3 regions of the Thauera humireducens genome follow, and region 2 is predicted to be linked to each of the others. Evidence: predicted binding sites of a transcription regulator. Region 2 holds the regulator's gene; each other region holds the start of a gene.
The links. The regulator HrcA, encoded in region 2, represses chaperone genes, less so after heat shock. The targets are predictions, from matches to a motif close to TNTTAGCACTCNNNGNCNNNGAGTGCTAANA.
Positions count from the first base shown of each region.

Region 1: groES (co-chaperone GroES) is a predicted target of HrcA. The motif match lies at 2,047-2,077, and genes of this name have one in related genera.
Region 3: rpoH (RNA polymerase sigma factor RpoH) is a predicted target of HrcA. The motif match lies at 3,458-3,488, and genes of this name have one in related genera.

Region 1 is NZ_CP014646.1:2,199,072-2,206,686, forward strand. It holds gene groL (chaperonin GroEL) at 1-1,590, opposite strand, end outside; gene groES (co-chaperone GroES) at 1,643-1,933, opposite strand; gene AC731_RS10395 (glycoside hydrolase family 2 TIM barrel-domain containing protein) at 2,106-3,323, shown strand; gene AC731_RS10400 (AAA family ATPase) at 3,393-5,243, shown strand; gene AC731_RS20245 (S16 family serine protease) at 5,237-5,815, shown strand; gene AC731_RS10405 (YMGG-like glycine zipper-containing protein) at 5,888-6,217, shown strand; gene AC731_RS10410 (SLC13 family permease) at 6,378-7,615, shown strand, end outside.
Region 2 is NZ_CP014646.1:415,955-423,569, forward strand. It holds gene AC731_RS01970 (TRZ/ATZ family hydrolase) at 1-1,251, opposite strand, end outside; gene AC731_RS01975 (serine/threonine-protein kinase) at 1,439-2,803, shown strand; gene hemH (ferrochelatase) at 2,805-3,902, opposite strand; gene hrcA (heat-inducible transcriptional repressor HrcA) at 3,956-4,984, opposite strand; gene AC731_RS01990 (NAD kinase) at 5,111-5,995, shown strand; gene recN (DNA repair protein RecN) at 6,043-7,615, shown strand, end outside.
Region 3 is NZ_CP014646.1:3,957,752-3,965,366, forward strand. It holds gene AC731_RS18360 (COX15/CtaA family protein) at 1-868, shown strand, start outside; gene cyoE (heme o synthase) at 865-1,761, shown strand; gene AC731_RS18370 (SCO family protein) at 1,860-2,477, shown strand; gene rpoH (RNA polymerase sigma factor RpoH) at 2,580-3,431, opposite strand; gene AC731_RS18380 (porin) at 3,799-4,848, shown strand; gene AC731_RS18385 (porin) at 4,970-6,022, opposite strand; gene AC731_RS18390 (symmetrical bis(5'-nucleosyl)-tetraphosphatase) at 6,225-7,022, shown strand; gene AC731_RS18395 (lysophospholipid acyltransferase family protein) at 7,083-7,615, opposite strand, start outside.

The DNA of each region.
Region 1 (7,615 bases), 1.8 Mb from region 2:
GGCCGGCTTGTCTTCGGCCAGCTCGCCGACCATGCAGTCGGTGGTGAGCATCAGGCCGGCGACGGACGCGGCGTTCTGCAGCGCGGTGCGGGTGACCTTGGTCGGGTCCAGCACGCCCATCTCGACCATGTCGCCGTACTCGCCGGTCGCAGCGTTGTAGCCGAAGTTGCCCGACCCCTCGACGACCTTGTTGACCACCACCGAGGCTTCGTCACCGGCGTTGGCGACGATCTCGCGCAGCGGCTGCTCCATGGCGCGCAGCACGATCTTGATGCCGGCGTCCTGGTCGTGGTTGTCGCCCTTCAGGCCGCCCAGGTTGGCGCGGGCACGCAGCAGCGCAACACCGCCGCCCGGGACGATGCCCTCTTCCACTGCAGCGCGGGTGGCGTGCAGGGCGTCTTCGACGCGGGCCTTCTTTTCCTTCATTTCGACTTCGGTCGCGGCACCGACCTTGATCACGGCCACGCCACCGGCCAGCTTGGCCACGCGTTCCTGCAGCTTCTCGCGGTCGTAGTCAGAGGTCGCTTCCTCGATCTGCACGCGGATCTGCTTGACGCGAGCTTCGATGCGCTCGGCCTGGCCAGCACCGTCGATGATGATGGTGTTTTCCTTGCCGACTTCGATGCGCTTGGCCTGGCCCAGATCTTCCAGGGTGGCCTTCTCCAGCGTCAGGCCGACTTCCTCGGCGATGACCTGGCCGCCGGTCAGGATGGCGATGTCTTCCAGCATGGCCTTGCGACGGTCGCCGAAGCCCGGGGCCTTGACGGCGCAGGTCTTCAGGATGCCGCGGATGTTGTTCACCACCAGGGTGGCCAGGGCTTCGCCTTCGACGTCTTCGGCGATGATCAGCAGCGGACGGCCGGCCTTGGCGACTTGCTCCAGCACCGGCAGCAGGTCACGGATGTTCGAGATCTTCTTGTCGAACAGCAGGACGAAGGGGTTGTCGAGGATCGCAACCTGCTTGTCCGGGTTGTTGATGAAGTAGGGCGACAGGTAGCCGCGGTCGAACTGCATGCCTTCGACGACGTCGAGTTCGTTCTGCAGCGACTTGCCGTCTTCGACGGTGATGACGCCTTCCTTGCCGACCTTGTCCATCGCGTTAGCGATGATGTCGCCGATGTCGCTGTCGGAGTTGGCCGAGATCGAGCCGACTTGGGCGATTTCCTTGTTGGTCGAGCAGGGCTTCGACAGCTTCTTCAGCTCGTCGATGGTGGCGATGACGGCCTTGTCGATGCCGCGCTTCAGGTCCATCGGGTTCATGCCGGCGGCGACGAACTTCATGCCTTCGCGCACGATCGACTGGGCCAGCACGGTAGCGGTGGTGGTGCCGTCACCGGCGATGTCCGAGGTCTTGGAAGCGACTTCCTTGACCATCTGCGCGCCCATGTTCTCGAACTTGTCCTTCAGTTCGATTTCCTTGGCGACGGAGACACCATCCTTGGTCACGGTCGGGGCGCCGAACGAGCGCTCCAGCACCACGTTGCGGCCCTTCGGGCCCAGGGTCACCTTGACTGCGTTGGCGAGGATGTTGATGCCGGCGACCATGCGTTCGCGGGCGGAATCACCAAACTTGACTTCTTTAGCTGCCATTCTTCAGAACTCCGTAAATGTTTCGGTTAGCGTTTCAGGGATTGGCGGAGGCTCAGGCCTCGACCACGCCCATGATGTCTTCCTCGCGCATCACGAGGAGCTCTTCGCCTTCGACCTTGACGGCCTGGCCGGCATACTTGCCGAACAGCACCTTGTCGCCCACCTTGACGGCCATCGGACGCACCTTGCCGTCGTCCAGGATCTTGCCGTTGCCGACGGCCAGCACTTCGCCCTGATCGGGCTTCTCGCCGGCGCTGTCCGGGATCACGATGCCGCTGGCGGTCTTGCGTTCGGCTTCCAGACGCTTGACGATCACGCGATCGTGCAGGGGACGAATCTTCATCGAGTTCTCTCCTATCTACGGTTCAACTGTTTGGGTTGATTGAGTTGCGGGCCGGGCCCGCGGATAAATTCGCAGTCTGCTTCTGCGCGGCGATATCGCTATCGCACGAAGCTTGTTAGCACTCACTGCCAACGAGTGCTAATAATAGGGACGGGTTGGGGGGATTTCAAGGGTGCTTCGAACTAAAAAGTTTTCAGGTCATCTGCTCGGGCTGCTGTCACTGTGTGTGACCCTGCTGAGCCCGTGCGCAACGGCCAGCGGCACACCGTGGCAGGGCGCCGCGTTCGAAGGCGATCGCGCCAGCCTGGCGCGCCTGGCGGCGGCGGGGGCCGAAGTCGTTCGCGTCTATCGGCAGGCCGACGCATGGGTGCTCGACGAAGCCCAGCGGCTCGGCATGAAGGTGGTGATGGGTCTGTGGCTGGAACACCCGCGCCACGGCTTCCGCTACGACGACCCGGCCGCGGTGAGGCGACAGGAGGCGGCCGTGCTCGACTTCGTCGCGCGCCATCGTCACCACCCCGCCCTGCTCGCGTGGGGCGTTGGCAATGAGGTGGAGACCGGCGTGACCGACCCGATGCCGCTGTGGCGCGAGGTCGACCGCCTCGCCGGCCTCGTCCGGCGGGTCGATCCGGCCCATCCGACGATGATGGTGGTCGCCGACACTGGCATGGACGCCTTCCGCGCCCTTGCCGGGTGCTGCCCGAACGTGGACCTGCTCGGCATCAATGTCTATGCCGGCGCGGTGTTCGACCTGCCGCAGCGGCTGCGCGCCGCCGGCATCACGAAACCAGTGGTGGTCGCCGAACTCGGCCCCCTCGGCCAGTGGCAGGCCGGGCGCAAACCCTGGGGCGCGCCAGTCGAACTGACCAGCACCGAGAAGGCGCGCTTCTTCGTGGACGCCCTCGCCTTCCTGAAGACGCACCCTCAGATTCGCGGTGCATTCCCCTTCCTGTGGGGTGCAAAGCAGGAACAGACGGGCACCTGGCACGGACTACTGCTGGCCGACGGCAGTGCCACGGCGATGAGCGACGCGGTGACCACCGCCTGGGGCGGGCAGCCCGGCACGCCGGCGCCGGTCGTGCGCGGCATCGGCATCGCCGCCGACGTCTTCGCGCCGGGGGCGGAGGTATCGGCCGGCATCGACGCCGCGGCCTCCGACGGCACACCCCTGCGCACCGAATGGCAGGTGCTCGCCGAAGCCACCGACCTGCGCAAGGGTGGCGATGCCGAAACGCCACCCGATGCCGCCGACATCCGCGTGCTGCATGAGGATGCTTCCAGCGTTCGCTTCATCGCTCCCCCACGGCCAGGCCCTTACCGCCTGTTCATCACCGTGCGCGACCGTCACGGCAAGGCGGCCACCGCCAACCTGCCCTTCCTGGTGCGCTGAACACGCGTTGCATCCCGCCTCGCCTCGCGCGGTCTATGATGGCGCAAGAAGAACAGCAAGGTCCTGCAGATGCACGTCGCCCCGCTGCCGCCGGAACGCCTCCGTACCGTTTGCGACCCTTCTTCCCTCGGGTTCTCATCCACCGCCGAGATCGACGACGCCGACGTCGGCTTCATCCATGCCCGCGCGATCGGTGCGATCCGGCTCGGGCTGGACATCGAAGGCCCCGGCTACAACCTCTTCGTACTCGGCGACACGGGCAGCGGGCGGCACGACATCGTCGCCCGTCTGCAGGAGAACCAACGCCATCGCGGCGCGCCGCCGGCGGACTGGTGCTATGTCTGGAACTTCGCCCAGGCCTCGCAGCCGCGGCTGCTGCGCCTGCCCTGCGGGCGCGGCGCGGGCTTCCGCAGCGACATGGAGCGCTTCGTCGAGGAACTGATGCCTGCGATCGGCGCGGTGTTCGAGAGCGACGACTACCGCAACCGCATCGAGGCCTTGCAGGAAGACGCCAAGCAGCGCGAGGAGGCCGCCCTGCGCACACTCGGCGACGAAGCGCAGAAACTGGGCATTGCCCTGCTGCGCACGCCGCACGGCTTCGCTTTCCTGCCGATGAAGGACGCCGAGAGCACGCTGTCGCAGGATGAGTTCGAGAAACTGCCCGAGGCGCGGCAGAAGGAACTGGGCGACAACATCAAGCTGCTGCACGAACGCATGCATCGCCTGATGGGTGGCGACTTTCCGCGCTGGCGGCGGGAGCTGCAGAACCGCATCCGCGACGCGGGACGCGACGCGCTCGGCGTGACCGTACGGCACATGATCGAGGAGCTCAAGCCCGCCTATGCCGACCTCCCCGAGGTCAGCGCCCACCTCGACGCGGTCTTGCAGGACATCATCGCCAGCGGCGAGTCGCTCCACGCCGCCCCGCACGCCGACGAGGATGCGGACACCGTCACCTACTCCGGCACGATCACCGTGCAGCGCTATCTGGTGAACCTGCTCGTCGAGAACCCCGCCGACGGCACGCGACCGGTCGTATGCGAGGACCATCCGACCTTGCAGAACCTCGTCGGCCGCATCGACCACCTCGTGCACATGGGTACGCTGGTCAGCAACTTCACGCTGATCAGGGCCGGCGCCCTGCACCGCGCCAACGGCGGCTTTCTGGTGGTGGACGCCGTCAAGCTGCTGTCCCAGCCCTTCGCCTGGGAAGGCCTGAAGCGCGCGCTGAAGTCGGGGCGACTGCGCATCGAGTCCCTGTCCGAGCTGATCGGCGTCACCGGCTCGGTGCAACTGGAGCCCGAACCGCTGCCGCTGGACCTGAAGGTCATCCTGATCGGCGAGCGCCTGATCTACTACCTGCTCACCCAGTACGATCCGGAGTTCGCGCCACTGTTCCGCATCAATGCCGACATGGAAAGCGAGATCGTGCGCACGCAGGAGAACACCGCAGCCTATGCGCGCCTGATCGCCGGCCGCGCCCGGCACGAGGCCCTGCCCCCGCTGTCGGCCGCCGCCGTGGCGCGGCTGATCGACGATGCCGCGCGCCAGGCGGGCGACGCCGAGCGCCTGAGCGCGCGCACCCAGGCCCTCGACGACCGCCTGCGCGAAGCGGCGCGTTTCGCCACCGCGGCGGGCAGCCCGCAGATCGAGCGCGAACACGTGGAGGCGGCCCTCACCGCACACCGCCAGCGCCACGAGCGCATCCGCCTGCACTACCAGCAGGAGATCCAGCGCGGCCAACTGCTGGTCGACACCGACGGCGAGCACGTCGGCCAGGTCAATGGCCTGGCGGTGATACCGCTGGGCGAAGACAGCTTCGCCCATCCGGTGCGCATCACGGCCACGGTGCGCGTGGGCGAAGGCGAAGTGATCGACATCGAGCGCGAGGCGGTCCGATCCACGCCAAGGGCGTGCTGATCCTGTCGTCCTTCGTCGCCTCGCGTTTCGGCATGACCCTGCCGCTGTCGCTCAAGGCGAGCCTGGTGTTCGAGCAATCCTACGGCGGCATCGAGGGCGACAGCGCCTCGCTGGCCGAACTCGCCGCGCTGCTGTCCGCACTGGCAGGCGTGCCCGTCCGTCAGTCGATCGCCGTCACCGGATCGATCAACCAGTTCGGTATCGTGCAACCGGTGGGCGGCATCAACGAGAAGATCGAAGGCTTCTTCGACCTGTGCGCGGCGCGCGGCCTGACCGGCGAGCAGGGCGTGCTGATTCCGCACGCCAACGTGTGCCACCTGATGCTGCGCGAGGACGTCGTCGTCGCCGTACGCGACGGCCGCTTCCGGATCTGGGCCGTGACCGACGTGGATGAGGCGCTGGAACGCCTGACTGGCCTGCCCGCTGGCACGCCGGACGCGAACGGCCGCATGGAACCCGAGGACTCGGTCAATGGCCGCGTGGCCGGGGGCCTGAAGAAGCTGGCGCAGTTGCGACGCGAATTCAACGCATCGCTCGCAGGCCGCCGCAGTGACAAACGCAACATTTCCTGACACCGGGCAATCGACAGGCCGGTCACGCGCCCAGTAACATCCACGCATCATCACAACCTGATTGGAATCGCCATGCTCACCCGCCTCAAGCCCCTGCTGCCAGCCCTTCTCTCGCTCCTTATCGCCGGCACGGCCCAGGCCGGCGGCTCGACCGCGCTCGGCGGCGCCATCGGCGGTGGCGCCGGTGCCGTGATCGGCGAGGCGATTGGTGGACGCGAAGGCGCCATCATTGGCGGTGCCGTGGGCGGCGGCGTGGGTGCTGCTGTCGGCTACGACAATGAAGAGCGCCGCGTGCGCGAACCGGTTCGGCACGAAGAGCGCCGCTACTACGAGGACCGCCGCCACGCTCCGAATCGCGGCCACTTCTGCCCGCCGGGACAGGCCAAGAAAGGGCACTGCTGAGCCCCTTTCCGCGTCGATTCGCCGCCGTCGCCCTCATTTGCCGAGTCAGCCGAAACGGGCGGCGCATTGCACTCGAATGAATAAGCAATCCACTTTTTAATCTAAAACAGTCATAAGCCTGGCGGTAAGCTTCGGCGCTCTGTCGTGCCTTACCGCCACCATGCTCCTGCCGGAAACCCTCGCCGCGCCTTTCGTCGGCCTCGTCCTCGTCGTGCTGTTCGTCGCCTTCGTGCGCGAATGGCTCAAGCCCGACGTTGCGGCGATGGCGGCCGTCGCCGTATTGCTGGCAGGCGGTGTGCTCAGCGCCCGTGACGTCGTGGGCGTATTCGGCAACAGCGCACCCATCACCATTGCCTGCCTGTTCATCATCAGCGGCGCACTGTCGCGCACCGGCTGCGTAGACACCCTGGGTGAATGGCTGTCCGCGGCCGCGGGCGGCAGCGAACGCAAGCTGTTGTTTGCACTGATCGCCACCAGCCTGCTCGTCTCGCCCTTCATCAACAACACGCCGGTCGTGATGGTGATGATCCCGGCCGTCATCGCCGTCGCCAGCCGCAACGGCCTTGCGCCCTCGCGCCTGCTGATCCCGCTCTCCTACGCCACGATCATGGGCGGCCTGGTGACCCTGGTCGGCACCTCGACCAACATCCTCGTCGACGGCGTTGCCCGCGCCCAGGGCCTCACGCCGTTCACGATGTTCGAGATCAGCCTGCCGGCCATGCTGATGGCCTTGGTCAGCAGTGCCTTCATGCTCATCTTCGCGCCGCGCCTGCTGCCGGTGCGCGAGACGCTGACCCAGCAGTTCACCGGCAGCGGCGACCGCTGGTTCATGACCGAGCTGTTCGTGCCCGAAGGCTCGCACCTGCCCGGCAAGTCGCTGCGCGAGGCCCGCCTGAGCAATGGCACCATCCAGGTGCTCAACCTGGTGCGCGGCGAAACCGAGCTTCACTCGCCCGATCCCGCGACCCGGATCGAGGTCGGCGACCGCATCGTCGTGCGCAGCCGCAGCAAGGCAATGATGGAACTGCGCAGCACCGACCTCGTCGGCCTGCAGGCCCAGCCCGGCACCGATCCGCACGAACTCGAGACCCTCCGGCGGCGCGACGTCGTCATGGTGGAGGCGATCGTCGGCCAGACCTCGCGCTACATCCAGCGGCCGATCTGCGACCTCGACCTGCTCGCACGCTACGGCATTCACCTGATCGCGGTGCATCGGCGCGACGCGTCCTTCTCGCAGATCGGCGACGACTTCCAGTTGCTGGGCGGCGACGTGCTGCTGGTCGAGGGCACGCCGGCACAGATCAAGCGCTTCTGCGACAACGGCGACCTGTTCGCGATCACCGAGGGGCGCCAGCTCACCAGCCGGCGCCACAAGGCGCCCGTCGCGCTCGGCACCAT
Region 2 (7,615 bases):
CGGAACGCCTTTGTTCACGCGGAGTTCGCCATTTACCCACACATGTGTGACGTGTTCGCGACCCGCCGAATACACGAGGTGGGAGACGGGGTCGAAGCACGGTTGCGTAAAAAGGCCACCGAGGTCGACGGCACACAGATCGGCCTGCTTGCCCGGCGTGATCGAACCGATCAGTGCTTCCATGCCGAGCGCCCGTGCACCGTCGATCGTGGCCATTGCCAACACACGGTGCGCGGGAAGGGCGCCAGCGTCCAGGCTTGCGACCTTGGCCAGCAGGGCCGCGTGTCGCATTTCCTGGAAAAGGTCGACGCGGTTGTTGCTCGCGGCGCCGTCGGTGCCGAGGCCGACGCGTATCCCGGCCTCGAGCAGGCGCGTGACGGGTGCGATGCCGCTGCCCAATTTCATGTTCGATGTGGGGCAATGCGCGACGCTGCAGCCATGTCGGGCGAGCAGTTCGACGTCCATGTCGGCGAGATGCACCGCGTGCACGCCGATCGTGTTCTCGCCGAGCACGCCCAGGCGGGCCAGGCGGGCGAGGGGGCGCACGCCGTGGGTCGCCAGCGACTCATGGATCTCGGTCTCCGTTTCATGAACATGGATGTGAATGCCTGTGTCGAGCTCATCCGCCAGTGCGCGTACGCGCTCGAAAGCCGCATCGGACACCGTATAGGGCGCGTGAGGCGCCACGGAAAAGGACAGCAGGGGATGCTTGGCAAAGCGATCGCGTGTCTCCAGTCCCTTGCGCAGATAGTCGTCCGCATCGCTCGCCCACGGCGTGGGGAAGTCGAGCACCACGATGCCGACGACGGCCCGCATTCCCGCCTCGGCAAACGCTTCGGCCGCTGCGCCGGGATAGAAGTACATGTCGTTGCAGGTCGTGATGCCGCCCCGCAACATTTCGGCTGCCGCGAGCAGGGTGCCGTCGCGCACGAAGGCGGCGGATACGTGCCGGCTCTCCGCCGGCCAGATCGCTTCCCGCAGCCAGCGCATGAGCGGCAGGTCGTCGGCGATCCCGCGCATGAGGTTCATTGCCGCGTGCGCATGGAGATTGACCAGCCCGGGTATCAGGACGTGTTGCGGTAGTTCGACCGTCTCGCCCGGCTGGAATCGAAGACGGGCTTCGTCCATGGGCAGGACGGCGATGATGCGGCCGTCGCGGATGGCGACCGCGTGGTCCTCGAGGGGCGCACCGGCCGGTTCGACGGTGATGGTCCAGCGCGGGTGAATCAGCAGGTCGATGGGTTCGCTCAAGCGCAGCTCCTGGGGCGGCGCAGCACGGCAGGCTGCGGGGGTGGTCGATTGTAGGCATGCCGCTGTGCGTGGAACAATCGAGACATGCCCGCGCCCGCTGGAACGCAGTGCCGGCGGGCGCGACTTCGTGCCACAATCAGGCGACTTCTAAGCAAAACGGCGGTGTCTGATCGCCGTCTCGATCGCAATGAGCGAAACCCCGGACAGGATCGGCAAGTACAGGATCGTGCGCGAGATCGGACGCGGTGCGACGGCGATCGTCTATCTGGCGGAGAGCCCCGACTATCCCGAGCCCGTTGCGCTCAAGCACGTCCGCTTCGACGACAAGATCAAGGACGAGGCGAAGTGGAACCGTCGCCTGCTGAAGCTGCTGAAGGCCGAGGAGGCGGTGTCGAGCCGCCTGAACCATCCGAACATCATCCGCATCTTCGACGCGTCGATCGAGACCACGCAGGCCTACGTGGTGATGGAGTATTTTCCCGGCGGCTCGCTCGAACGCTACTGCAGCTTCGAGAACCTGCTGCCGATCCATCGCACCATCGGCATCGTGTTCAAGTGCTGCATGGCGCTCGATCATGCCTATCGGCAGGGCATCGTGCACCGGGACATCAAGCCGGCGAACATCCTTGTCGATGATCAGGACAACGTGAAGATCACCGACTTCGGCCTGGCGATGAACATCAACAAGAAGGTGGACACCGATTCGACCTTCATCATGGGGGTCGGCTCGCCGGCCTACATGAGCCCGGAGCAGATCAAGGGCTATCCGCTCAACCAGAAGACCGACCTGTACTCGCTCGGCGTCCTGCTGTTCCACCTGTTGACCGGGCGCCTGCCGTTCCGCGCCAGCAACCCCGCGCAGCTGGTCTACAAGATCATCAACGCGGATCCGCCTTCCGTATCACAGCTCAACCCGGACGTGCCCGAGCAGATGGATGCGGTGATCCGCAAGGCGCTGGAGAAGGACCTTTACTCGCGTTATCGCAATGGTGCGGAGTTTGCGAAGGATCTCGCCGCGGTGCGCTACAAGATCCTGGACGACAGCTACGTGCCGCCCGACACCAGCCGCTTCGCGCGCTTGCGCAAGGTGGCTTTCTTCACCGAGTTCGAGGATGTCGAGCTGTGGGAAGTGCTGCGCATCTGCAGCTGGCGCAAGGTCGACAAGCACGTGACGCTGGTCCGGGAAGGCGGCACGGATCAACGCTTCGGCATCGTGCTCGACGGCAGCGTGGAGCTGTCCGTCGATGGACGCAAGGTCATGGAACTGGGACATGGTGAAGTCTTCGGCGCCCAGGCCTGGCTCGATCACCTCGAGCACAAGCATTCGATGTCGGTGGTGTCGCTGACGCCACTGACCTACCTCGAGATCAATCCGTCGGCGCTCGCGCTGGCCAGCGAAGAAGTGCTCGAGCGCTTCCGGCGCCAGCTGACCACCGTGATCGTGCGTCGCATGGCTCAGCTGGCGAAACGGATGTCGGAAGACGGACCGCCAGCGGTGCGTGGAGAATTCACGTCAACGGGCGGTCTTGACCTGCAGTTGATCGACAACTGACTCAGCGCGTCGCACCCTTTTCCATGGCGCGACTGCGGGCTGCGGCCAGCGAAGCCTCGTCCGGGCGCCCGATTTCGAGCCAGTTTCCGAGGTGTGCGATGCTCAGGCGGGTCAGCGCATCGATCCACTCGTGGTTCTCGTTGAGGCAAGGGATGTAGTGGAATTCCTTGCCGCCGTGCTCGAGGAAGGCCTCGCGGCACTCCATGGCGATTTCCTCCAGCGTCTCCAGGCAGTCCGCGACGAAGCCGGGGCAGATCACGTCGACGCGCCCGACGCCTTGCGCAGCCAGCGCCTCGAGCGTGGGTTGGGTATAGGGCTTGAGCCATTCCGCCTTGCCGAAGCGCGACTGGAACGTGACCAGCGCGCGTTCGCGCGGCAGGCCGAGCGCCTCGGCGAGCAACCGGCCGGTCTTGTGGCACTCGCAGTGATAGGGGTCGCCGAGGTCGAGCGAGCGGCGCGGCACACCGTGAAAGCTCATGACCAGCCGATCCGGTTCGCCGTTCTTCATCCAGTGGTCACGCACGCTGCGGGCCAGGGCCTCAATGTAGCCGGGATCGTCGTGAAAGTTTCGCACGAAGCGCAGTTCCGGCTGGTTGCGCATGTGGCCCATGCAGCGCGAAACCTCGTCGACCACCGTCGCGGTGGTGCTCGCCGAGTATTGCGGATAGAGCGGCACGACCAGAATGCGGCTGCAGCCGCGTGCGCGCATCGCCTGCAGGCGGTCGGCGATGGACGGCGAGCCATAGCGCATCGCGAAATCGATGTCGAGATCCGGGTGGCCGGCCTTGGTCAGGTAGCCGGCGAGCAACTTGGCCTGGCGCTCGGTGTGCACCTTCAGCGGCGAGCCCTCGTTCATCCACACGCTGGCGTACTTCTTGGCCGATGCGGCCGGGCGGGTGTTGAGGATGATGCCGTTCAGGATCGGCCACCACACGAGTCGGGGAATCTCGACGACGCGGGGGTCGGACAGGAACTGCTTGAGATAGGGCCGCAGCGCGGCGGCTGTCGGGGCTTCGGGCGTGCCGAGATTCACGAGGAGCACACCGGTGCGTGCCGCGGTGCCGTGTTGGTAGGCGGGTTCGGGCCAGTAGCGAGCCATTGGGGTCCTTGAGCGGTGGTTCCAGTGCCGGTCGCGTCATGCGCGCCGGCAGGTCAGGCGTTTGCGGACAGGGCGTTCGACAAGAGCCGTGCGGTGATGTCGACGATGGGGATGACGCGGTCGTAGGCCATGCGCGTCGGGCCGATGACGCCGACCGAGCCCACGACCTGGCCGTCGACCTCGTACGGCGCGGTAACGACGCTGCAGCCATCGAGCGGAGCCAGGCCCGATTCGCCGCCGATGAAGATCTGCACGCCTTCGGCCCGGTTCGAAAGCTCGAGCAATTGCATCAGTCCGGTGCGCTGTTCGAAAAGCTTGAACAGCTCGCGCAGGCGCGACATGTTCGAGGACAGGTCCTCGACGTCTAGCAGGTTGGTTTCACCCGAGATGACGTAGCTGGTGGCAGTCTCTTCGGCGGCTTCGCTGCCGGCATCCACCGTGGCGGTCATCAGCTCGGTCATGTCGCTGCGCAGCTGACGCAGTTCGTCGGCAAGCCGGCGACGGATCTCGTTGAAGGACAGCCCGGCGAAGTGTTCGTTGAGGTAGCTCGCCGCGCCGCTCAGTTCGCCCGCATTGTAGGCGCGGCGCGTCAGCAGGATGCGGTTCTGCACGTCACCCGCCGTGGTGACGATGATCAGCAGGATGCGGTTTTCGGACAGGCTGATGAACTCGAACTGGCGGATGCGCACGGCGTCCTTGCGCGGCGCCACGACCACGCCGGCGAACTGCGTGAGGTTCGACAGCAGGTGAGAGGCCGAGTTGATCAGGCGCTGAGGCTGGTCGGGCTGGAGCTGCCCTTTCAGCTCGCGGACGCGGGCGGTCTCGAGCGGCTGTACGGTCAGCAGGGCATCGACAAAGAAGCGATAGCCCAAAGGCGTCGGGATGCGCCCTGCCGACGTATGCGGGCTGGCGATCAGACCCATCTCCTCGAGGTCGCTCATCACGTTGCGCACCGTGGCTGGCGACAGCTCCAGTCCGGAAAAGCGTGACAGGGCGCGCGAACCAACCGGCTGGCCGTCCACGATGTAGCGTTCGATCAGGGTCTTCAGCAGGATCTGGGAGCGGGCGTCGAGCGAATTCATGGCTGACAGGGAATATAGCCCGGATTCTATGAGAGTGGGGCGCGGGTGGCCAGTAGGGCAGCGCTCGTGCAAGCGCCGCCCGCAGCGGCGCCAAGGGGCTGTCCGGTTATGGTTTAATCCGCCTCCATGAATGCCAAATTCAGGAACCTTGCCCTCGTCGGCAAATACCAGAGTCCGGACGTCGCCGAGTCGGTGATGGCGATCGCCCGCTTCCTGCGCGAAAGCGGGCTGATGGTGTGGATCGAGCAGGGAACGGCGAGTTCCATCGGCGGCGCGGGAGATTTTCCCGTCGCGAGCTACGAGCACATTGGTGGCGAGGCCGACCTTGCCGTGGTCATCGGCGGCGACGGCACGATGCTGCATACCGCACGCCGACTCGTCGAATACGGCGTGCCTCTGGCGGGTGTCAACCTCGGGCGCCTCGGCTTCCTGACCGACATCGCGCTCAATGACGCGCAGCGGGGTCTCGGGGAGATCATCGCGGGGCGCTACACGGAAGAGTCCCGATTCATGCTCGATGCCGAGGTGCTGCGCGGCGGTACTCGGGTCTTTCACACGCTGGCGCTCAACGACGTCGTGGTCAACAAGGGCGATCTCGGGCGGATGATCGAGTTCGATCTGTCGATCGATGGCGAATACGTCTACACGCAGCGGTCGGACGGCATGATCGTCTCGACGCCGACCGGCTCCACCGCGTATGCGATGTCCGCCAACGGGCCGATTCTTCATCCCAGCGTGGGGGGCATCGCGCTGGTGCCCTTGTGTCCGCACGCGCTGACGGCGCGGCCGATCACGCTGCCCGACCATTGCCGTATCGACATCGAACTGCTGCCGCCGCAGGACGCGCGCGTGCACTTCGATGGCCAGGCGCGCTTCGATCTGCGCGCCGGTGACGTCGTGCGCATGACGCGCTCGGCGCAGTCGCTGCGACTGCTGCATCCGGAAAGCTACAGCTACTTTGCGATGCTGCGCGAAAAGCTCCACTGGAGCGCCACGCCGCGCCACAACTGAACCCGTGCCGCGCCGGCGGTCCGTCCTCCCAATTCCGTTCGTCTGCCATGCTGAGAAGCCTCTCCATTCGCGATTTCGTCATCGTCGATCAACTCGAGCTCGACTTTGGTTCCGGCTTCGGCGCCCTGACCGGCGAGACCGGCGCAGGCAAGTCCATCCTGCTCGACGCGCTGGGACTGGCGTTGGGCGGGCGTGGCGAGGCCGGCATGGTACGCGTGGGGCGGGAGCGCGCTGACGTGATCGCCGAGTTCGACCTGCCCGAAGGCGGTGGCCTGCGGGCGTGGCTGGGTGAGCAGGCGCTGCCGGTGGAGGAGGGCTGCGTGCTGCTGCGGCGGACCATCGACGTCAGCGGCCGCAGCCGCGCGTGGATCAACGGTGTCGTCGTGACGCTGGCGCAGCTGCGTGCGGCGGGGGAATGGCTGGCCGACATCCATGGCCAGCACGCGCATCACGCGCTGCTGCGCGCCGATGCGCAGCGCGTCCTGCTCGATGCCCAGGCCGGCGCCGAGGCGCTCGTCGCCGAGGTCGGAGCGCGCTATCGCGACTGGCAGCGCCTTGCCCGACTGCGACTGGAAGCCGAGAACGACTCCGCCAGTTCCGCGCGCGAGCGCGAACTGCTCGCCTGGCAGTTGCAGGAGCTGGATGAACTCGCATTCGATGCGGACGAATGGGCCGAGATCAACGCCGAGCATGGGCGCCTGGCGCATGCCGCCAGCCTGATGGAAGGCGCCGACGAAACGCTCGATACGCTGGGCGAGGGCGAACTGGCCGTGTGCTCGGTGTTGCGCCACCTCGACGCGCGCATCGCGTCGCTGGCCGACATCGACCCGGCCCTGGGCGACGTGCGCGAACTGCTGGCGTCAGCGGCCATCCAGGCGGACGAGGCGCTCCATGCGCTGCGTCGCTATCGTGACCGGCTCGATCTCGATCCGCAGCGCCTCAACGAAATCGAGCGCCGCATCGCGGCGGTGACCGACATGGCGCGCAAGTACCGGGTCGGGGTGGATGTGCTGCCCGAACTGCGCGAGCAGTGGAAGGCGCGGCTCGAGACCCTCGAGGCGAGCGCGGATCCCGAGCGGCTGGCGGCGGACGAGGCGCGCGCGCGCAGGGACTACGATGCGGCCGCCGAGCGTCTGTCGGCCGCGCGGCGGCCCGCGGCCGAGGTGCTGTCGCATGAGATCACCGAGGCGATGCAGACGCTGGCGATGGCGGGCGGGCGCTTCGAGGTTGCCCTCGAGCGCTGCGAGCCCGGTGCGTTTGGCGTGGAGAGTGTCGAGTTCCGCGTGGCGGCCAACCCGGGGCAGACCTTGCGCAGCCTGGCCAAGGTGGCGTCGGGCGGCGAATTGTCCCGGATCGGGCTGGCGATCCAGGTGATGACCAGCCGTGCCTCGGAGACGCCGACGCTGATCTTCGACGAGGTCGATGTCGGCATCGGCGGGCGGGTGGCCGAGATCGTCGGCAAGTTGCTTGCCCGTCTGGGCGAGGGCCGACAGGTCATGTGCGTGACACACCTGCCGCAGGTCGCTGCCTGCGCCGACTGGCAGTGGCGCATCGCAAAGCGCGAGCAGGCAGGCGAGACGGTCAGCGAGGTCACGCCGCTCGATCGCGAGGGGCGCGTGG
Region 3 (7,615 bases), 630 kb from region 2:
GGCGTGGAAGGAGATGATCCACCGCTACCTCGCTGCCAGCTTGGGCCTGCTGATCATCGCGCTCGCGGTGCTGGGCTGGCGATTGCGCGACAATCCACGTGCTGCGCCGGCTGTGGCCTTGGCGCTGGTCGGGGTCGTGATCTTCCAGGGACTGCTCGGCAAATGGACGGTGACCCTGCTGCTGAAGCCCGCCATCGTCACCGCACACCTGCTGGGCGGACTGACGACGCTGGCGCTGCTGGCCTGGCTGGCGCTGCGCGCCTCGGGTGCCGTGCAGCCGATGACATCGTTATCCCATGCGGGTCGGTCGACGCGCCGTCTGCAGTTGGGCGCCAGACTGGCCTTCGTCCTGCTGATCGCGCAGATCGCGCTCGGCGGCTGGACCAGCACCAACTACGCGGCGCTGGCCTGCACCGACTTCCCGACCTGTCACGGCAGCTTCGCGCCGGACGCCGACTATGCCAACGCCTTCCACGTCGTGCGCGAACTCGGCATGACGGCCGACGGCGAGTTGCTGTCCAACGCCGCACTCACCGCCATCCACTGGTCGCACCGCATCGGTGCGCTGGTCGCGGGGGGCGCGCTGTTGCTGCTCGGCGGCGCGTTGTGCCGGCGGCGCGCCACCCTCGATGTCGGCGTCGCGCTGCTTGCGGCCTTGGCGTTGCAGGTCGGGCTCGGCGTCGCCAACGTGCTGCTGTCGCTGCCCCTGCCGCTGGCCGCAGCGCACAACGCTGGCGCAGCCCTGCTGGTGTTTGTGATGGTGTGGGTCAATTTCCGGCTGGGGGCGCCGCGCGCCCTGCCATCCGTCGCGCCGCAGCGTCGGGCGGCTCCGCCGCTGACGATGGCGATCGAGGAGGGGAGATCATGAAAATCGCCGCTTTGGATGCCGCCCGCGCCAGCCGTATGCGCGCCTTCTACGTGCTGACCAAGCCGCGGGTGAATACCTTGATCGTGTTCTGCGCGGTGATCGGCATGTTCCTCGCCGTGCCCGAAGGCTTGCCCGACGCTATGACGGTGTTCGCCGCGACGGTCGGCATCGCCTGCGTCGCCGGTGCGGCGGCAGCGATGAATTGCCTGATCGAACAGCAGATCGATGCCCGCATGACGCGCACCCGGGCCCGGCCGCTGCCGCGCGGCGAGCTGTCGCCGCCCGAGGTGCTGCTGTTCGCCGGCGTGCTCGGCGGCTCTGGCCTGACGCTGCTGCACCAGATGGTCAATCCGCTGACGATGTGGCTGACGCTCGCTACCTTCGTCGGCTACGCGGTCGTCTATACCGTGCTGCTGAAGCCGCGCACGCCGCAGAATATCGTGATTGGCGGCGCCTCCGGCGCCATGCCCCCTGTGCTGGGCTGGGCCGCGGTGTCGGGCGAGGTCAGCGCCGACGCGCTGCTGCTGTTCCTCATCATCTTCGCCTGGACGCCGCCGCACTTCTGGGCGCTGGCTCTGTACCGGACCGCCGATTATGCGCGCGCCGGGTTGCCGATGCTGCCGGTCACGCACGGCGCCGAATTCACCCGCCTGTCGGTGCTGCTGTACACGCTGATCCTGTTCGGCGTCACGCTGCTGCCCTTCGCTACGCGCATGAGCGGCGCGCTCTATCTGGGCGTGGCGGTGGCGCTCGGCTTGCAGTTCATCCGCTACGCCTGGCGGCTGTACCGCGACTACAGCGATGCGCTGGCGCGACGCACCTTCCGCTTTTCCATTGCCTATCTGTTCGGGCTGTTCGGGGCGCTGCTGGTCGACCACTACCTGCCGTGGTGACCGGCGGGTGACTGCGGCGCCTTGACGCAGGCGGTGTTTGCGCGCGTCGCAAGCGTCTATCATCGGGCGCTGATTCAACCGGCAGCATGAGGTGCCCGATGTCGTTCCGCTTCTCCCGCATGTCCTGTCTTTCCCGCCTTGCCCGTGCCGCGGCAATGGCACTCGCAGTCGCCACGCTCGCAGCCTGCACCCCGCCCGAGCCAATCTTCCGCAGCACCGACATCACCGGCGCCGAGTACGGCAAGACGCTGCAGCTCATCGACCACCACGGCCAGGCTCGTACGCTCGCGGACTTCAAGGGCAAGGTGGTGACGATCTTCTTCGGTTACACCCAGTGCCCGGACGTCTGCCCCACCGCGCTGGCGGGCATGAGCGAAGTCATGCGGCAACTCGGCCCGGATGGCGACAAGGTCCAGGTGATCTTCATCACCGTCGATCCCGAGCGCGATACGCCCGCGTTGCTGGCCGAGTACGTGCCGGTGTTCGACAAGCGCTTCCTCGGCCTGTACGGTACACCTGACAAGATCGCCGAGGTGGCCAAGGATTTCCGCGTCTTCTACCGCAAGAGCGGCGACCTGACCGGGCACTACACCATCGACCACTCGGCTGGCACCTACGTGTTCGACCCGCAGGGCCGGTTGCGCCTGTACGTGAAACATGCCGAGGAGCCCGCAGTCATCGCGGCGGACATCAAGGCGCTGCTGGCAGGGAAGTGACGCAGGCCGGTTGTGACAAGGGCCGCATGAACACGGCGGCCGCGTAAACGCAAAACGGCAACCTCCCGGTTGCCGTTTCCGCTTGTGTGCGAGGCCGTCGGGTCAGGCGACCGCCGCCAGCATCCCGCGCATCTTCTGCATGGCCTTGGCCTCGATCTGGCGGATGCGTTCGGCCGACACGCCGTATTCGGCGGCCAGTTCGTGCAGCGTGGCGCTGTCGCCTTCGCTCAACCAGCGGCGCTGGACGATGGCGCGGCTGCGGTCGTCCAGGCTGGCCAGCGCGTTGCGCAGGCCGCTGTCCTGCAGATGGGCGAGCTGCGTCTGCTCCAGCACTTCCGAAGGTTCGGCGTGCGGGTCGGGCAGGTAGGCGATGGGCGCGAAGCGCTCGTCATCGTCGTCGTTGCCGCCCTCGAGCGGAATGTCGCGACCGCCGAGGCGGGTTTCCATCTCGACGACTTCTTCCGGCTTCACGCCCAGTTGGGCGGCGATCGACTTCACTTCGAGCGGGTTCAGCGTCGTGCTGTCCTGCTTCATGCCCCGCAGGTTGAAGAACAGCTTGCGCTGCGCCTTGGTGGTCGCGATCTTCACCAGCCGCCAGTTCTTCAGGATGTACTCGTGGATCTCGGCCTTGATCCAGTGGATCGCGAACGAAACCAGACGCACACCACGCGTCGGGTCGAAGCGCTTCACGGCCTTCATCAGGCCGATGTTGCCTTCCTGGATCAGGTCGGCATGCGGCAGGCCGTAACCCAGATAACCACGAGCGATCGCAACCACCACGCGCAGATGCGACATGACCAACTGGCGGGCAGCATCGACATCGCCGTCATCGCGCAGCCGCGTCGCCAGTTCCACCTCCTGCTGCTCGCTCAGCATCGGCATGCGATTCACGCTCTGGATGTACTGATCCAGGCTGCCGGCGGCGGGAACGGGGAACGTCAGGGCTTGAGACATAGGCTTGTGTCCTCCTTGCGCTCAGATATTAGCACTCGGGGCATCAGAGTGCTAAGCCGGGTCTGAGTTCCGTCTTTGATACACGGCGCTCCCTCCCGATCGTACGTGGGTTCGGGCATGCGGGTATCCCATTGTCAGGGGCTCAACCCCGCCCGACGGCACCGGCTGCGATTCCCGCAGGCAGGTGCCATTGGCGTTGTCATCTGTTGCACGACTGCAACAACAATCCTCCGAATGTGGTGTTTTAGCGCTGCCGGGCTTGCAAGGGGCGCGGCGGGTTTGCAGAATCGCTCCAACTTCTCGCCAGAGAGGTGAGTAGGGCCGAGGCACATGCCAAGGTCTCAACTTCATATTTGAGGAGAAACACATGCAGAAGAAACTGATCGCGCTGGCTGTCGCCGGCCTGGTTTCGGCTCCGGCCTTCGCTCAGTCGAACGTGACCATCTACGGTCTGGTGGACATGGGCTTCAGCTACCGTGGCGACCACTTCGTTGACGGCGTCGGCAGCAAGACTGCAATCGACTCCGGCGTTGCCAACGGCAGCCGCCTCGGCTTCCGCGGCACCGAAGACCTGGGCAATGGCCTGAAGGCTGGCTTCGTGCTGGAACAAGGTTTTTTTGCCGATCGTGGTGTCAGCGCCCAAGGTGAGAAGACTTTCGGTCGTCAGTCCTTCGTTTCGCTGGCTGGTGGCTTCGGTGAAGTTCGCGTGGGTCGTCAGTACCACATGCAGAACATGCTTCACGGCGCTTACGATCCGTTCGGTGACGGCACCGTCGGCAAGATCTCGAACGTTTACGAGCAGACCAACTCGGGTCGCTTGGACAACGCTCTTGTCTATATCTCCCCGAACTTCTCGGGCCTGACCGTGATCGCTGCTTACTCGACCCAAGCAAACGATCAAGAAAACATCGACAACGACGGTGATGCACGCGTCTGGGGCATCTCCCCGATGTACAACAACGGCCCGCTGTCGCTGGCTGCCAACTACCACCAGGTCAAGGTTGAAGGCGCGAGCGGCAAGAACAAGGTGTGGGATCTGGCTGCCGCCTATGACTTCGGCGTGGCCAAGGTTTCGGCCATGTATGGTCAGAACAAGTACGACGCCGAGTTCACCGGTCTGGGCGACGACGAGAAGGCCAAGTACTGGATGCTCGGCGTGACCGCTCCGGTTGGCGCTGCTGGCAAGGTCATGGCTTCCTACGTGTCGGGCAAGTACGACTTCGCTGGCGACGACTACAAGGTTGGTCAGTGGGCCCTGGGTTACACCCACGCGCTGTCGAAGCGTACCGACATCTACACGGTCTACGCTGACATCAACAACAAGGATGACGTCCTGCTGGCCAGCTCTGGCGACGCCACCAACGGCGGCGAAGGCTACCAGAAGGGTTTCAACCTGGGCGTGCGTCACCGCTTCTAATCTGTCTTATCGACAGGTTTGAAAGTAAAAACGGGAGCTTCGGCTCCCGTTTTGTCGTTTACTGCGACTGCATACAAGAAACCGCCCCGTAGGGCGGTGGTCGTGGTTTCAGATCTTTCGATCAGAAGCTGTGATTGATGCCGAGCGCAAACTCGGTGCTGTCGCCCAGCTTGTCCTTGGCGGCGTCCAGCACGGAATCGTTGTACTGGCTGGCATACGCATAGAGCTTGGTGCGCTTCGAGAGCTTGTGGCTATACACCACGCTGATGCCCTTCACGTCGTCGTCGAAACGCGTGCCGTAAGCATTGACGTTGAGGTCTTCGCTTGCGGTTTGGTAGGTCGCCATCAACTCGCCCGCCTTGCCGATCGGCATCGATGCGCCGATCAGCCAGGCTTTCTCGGTTTGCGCCGACTTATCGAAGCCGACGTTCTTCAGTTGCCCGAAACCTGCATGCACCTTGAGGGCGCCGAAGTCATAGCTGCCGCCGAGTGCAATGTTCTTCACATCATCGGTACCCGGGCCTTCGGCAAGGTCGGACACATTGCGCTGATCATAGGTAAGCGCCAGTTTGAGCGGGCCGTTGGCGTAGCTCAGGCCCGCCGAGAAGACGCTCTGGTCGTTGTCGTTCTCGAGCGTTTCCTGACCTTCGCGCCGGGTCGAGTAGCCAGCAGCCAGTTGGAAGCCGGACAGATTGGGGGAGTAGTAGAACACGGCGTTGTCGACGCGTTCTGCCACCGCATCGTAGCCAAACACGGTCTTCGGGTTGGCTTGCAGGAAGTTCGTTCCCCACGGCGAAACGGTGCCGCCAAACCAGTCGTAGCCAAGTGCATTCTGGCGGCCAACGCGTAGCTCGCCAAAGCCGCCGGAAAGGCTGACCCATGCGGCGCGGCCGAATGCACGTTCGCCTTGGGCTGCGATGCCGCGGTCAGCCTCGACACCGGTTTCCAGGCGGAAATTGACCTTCATGCCGTTGCCCAAGTCCTCGGAGCCCCGGAAGCCAAGACGTGAGCCGCCAGATATTCCGCTGTCGATGGAGCTCGTGGAGCCCTGGCCATCCGCGTCGCGATAGCTGTAGCCCAGGTCCATCACGCCGTAAACGGTGACATTCGATTGAGCAGCGGCGTGCCCGCAGAACGCGGCAGTGAGAGCGCAGGCGAGGAGTTTCTTCTTCACGTTGTTGATCCCATAGAAGAGGTTGGTTAGGTTGTTGGCTGCACAGCAAATGCAGTCCGTCGGAGCCTTATGGCGTCTCGTATTTTCAGTGCGGGATGTGACGCGGTAATGAATTGGTGCAATGTTCTTGCCTCCTGAAGCCCTTACAATCCCCGGTCCTTGACACCGATCCGCGGTCCTGAGCGCTCGCGCAATCCAAAGCATGTCCATTTACGCTATCGGCGACATCCAGGGCTGTTACGCACCACTCGACCGTATGCTCGAGCGCATCGCCTTCGACCCGACTCAGGACTGCCTCTGGGTGGTCGGCGATCTCGTCAATCGGGGGCCGGAATCGCTGCGCGTACTGCGGCTGCTGCGCGACATGGGGGCGGCGGCGAATGTCGTGCTGGGCAACCACGATCTCTATCTGTTGATGGTCGCGGCCGGCTATGCGCGGCGCGATAGCGACGACACCCTTTACCAGGTGCTGGAGGCGCCGGATCGCGACGAGTTGCTGGACTGGCTCGCGCGCCGGCCGCTGGTGCAGGTCCAGGGCGAGCATGTGCTGGTGCACGCGGGCTTGCTGCCCGGCTGGACAGTGACGAAGGCGAAGGCGCTCTCCGACGAGGTGGCGGCGGCGCTGACCGGGCCGAAGGCCAAGACCTTTCTGCTGCAGCTGGCAGGCAACCGGCCGGAGCGCTGGGACGAGCGACTCAAGGGCTGGGACCGGCTGCGGGTGATCGTCAACGCCTGCACCCGGATGCGTTTCTGCACGCCCGATGGGCGCATGGCGCTGCGCGCGAAAGGGGCGCCCGAGCAGGCGCCGCCGGGTACGCTGCCGTGGTTCCGCGTGCCGGACCGGATGAATCGCACGCACACGATCGTGTGCGGCCATTGGTCGGCGCTGGGTTTCTACCGCGAGCCGGGTCTGATCGCGCTCGATTCGGGCTGCGTGTGGGGCGGCAAGCTCACTGCGGTGCGGATCGAGGACGGCGAGGTGTTCCAGGTGCCGGGCTGAGCGCCTGTAAGGCGCCGTCCGTCAAGGCGCGTGCGTATTCAGGGTGCGTGTGCCTCGCCTTCAGAGGTGTTCGCCGTCATCCGCACAGCCGATGTCCTGCATGATGGCCATTCGCGCCTGTTGGGCAAGGCGGCGGCGGTCGATGCCGTCGCTGGTCTCGATGGGCGCGGAAACCGTGACCCGTGCGACGAGCTCCCGCGTTGCGATGATGTTGGCCAGGCACTGGCCCAGGCTCAGCGCGCCATCGTAGGCGGGCGCTCGGCTGTAGCTTTCGTCCATGTTCCGGTAGCTCAGCGCCAGCGGCTGCACGGCGTGGCCGCAGGCCACCGCGGGCTGCAGCAGTGCGGCATGAAAGTGCAGCACGTGGCGGCCGTCCGTGGTGGTGCCCTCGGGGAAGATCGCCACATTGCGGCCGGCATCGAGCAGCGCCGCGATCTCCGCATTGATGATGCGCGCATGCCCGCGGCTGCCGCGGCGCAGGAAGATGGTGTCATTTCGCGCAGCCAGCCAGCCGATGAGCGGCCAGTTGCGCACCTCGGCCTTGCTGACAAAGGCCGAAGGTGAAGCGGCGTTGATGACGAAGATGTCCACCC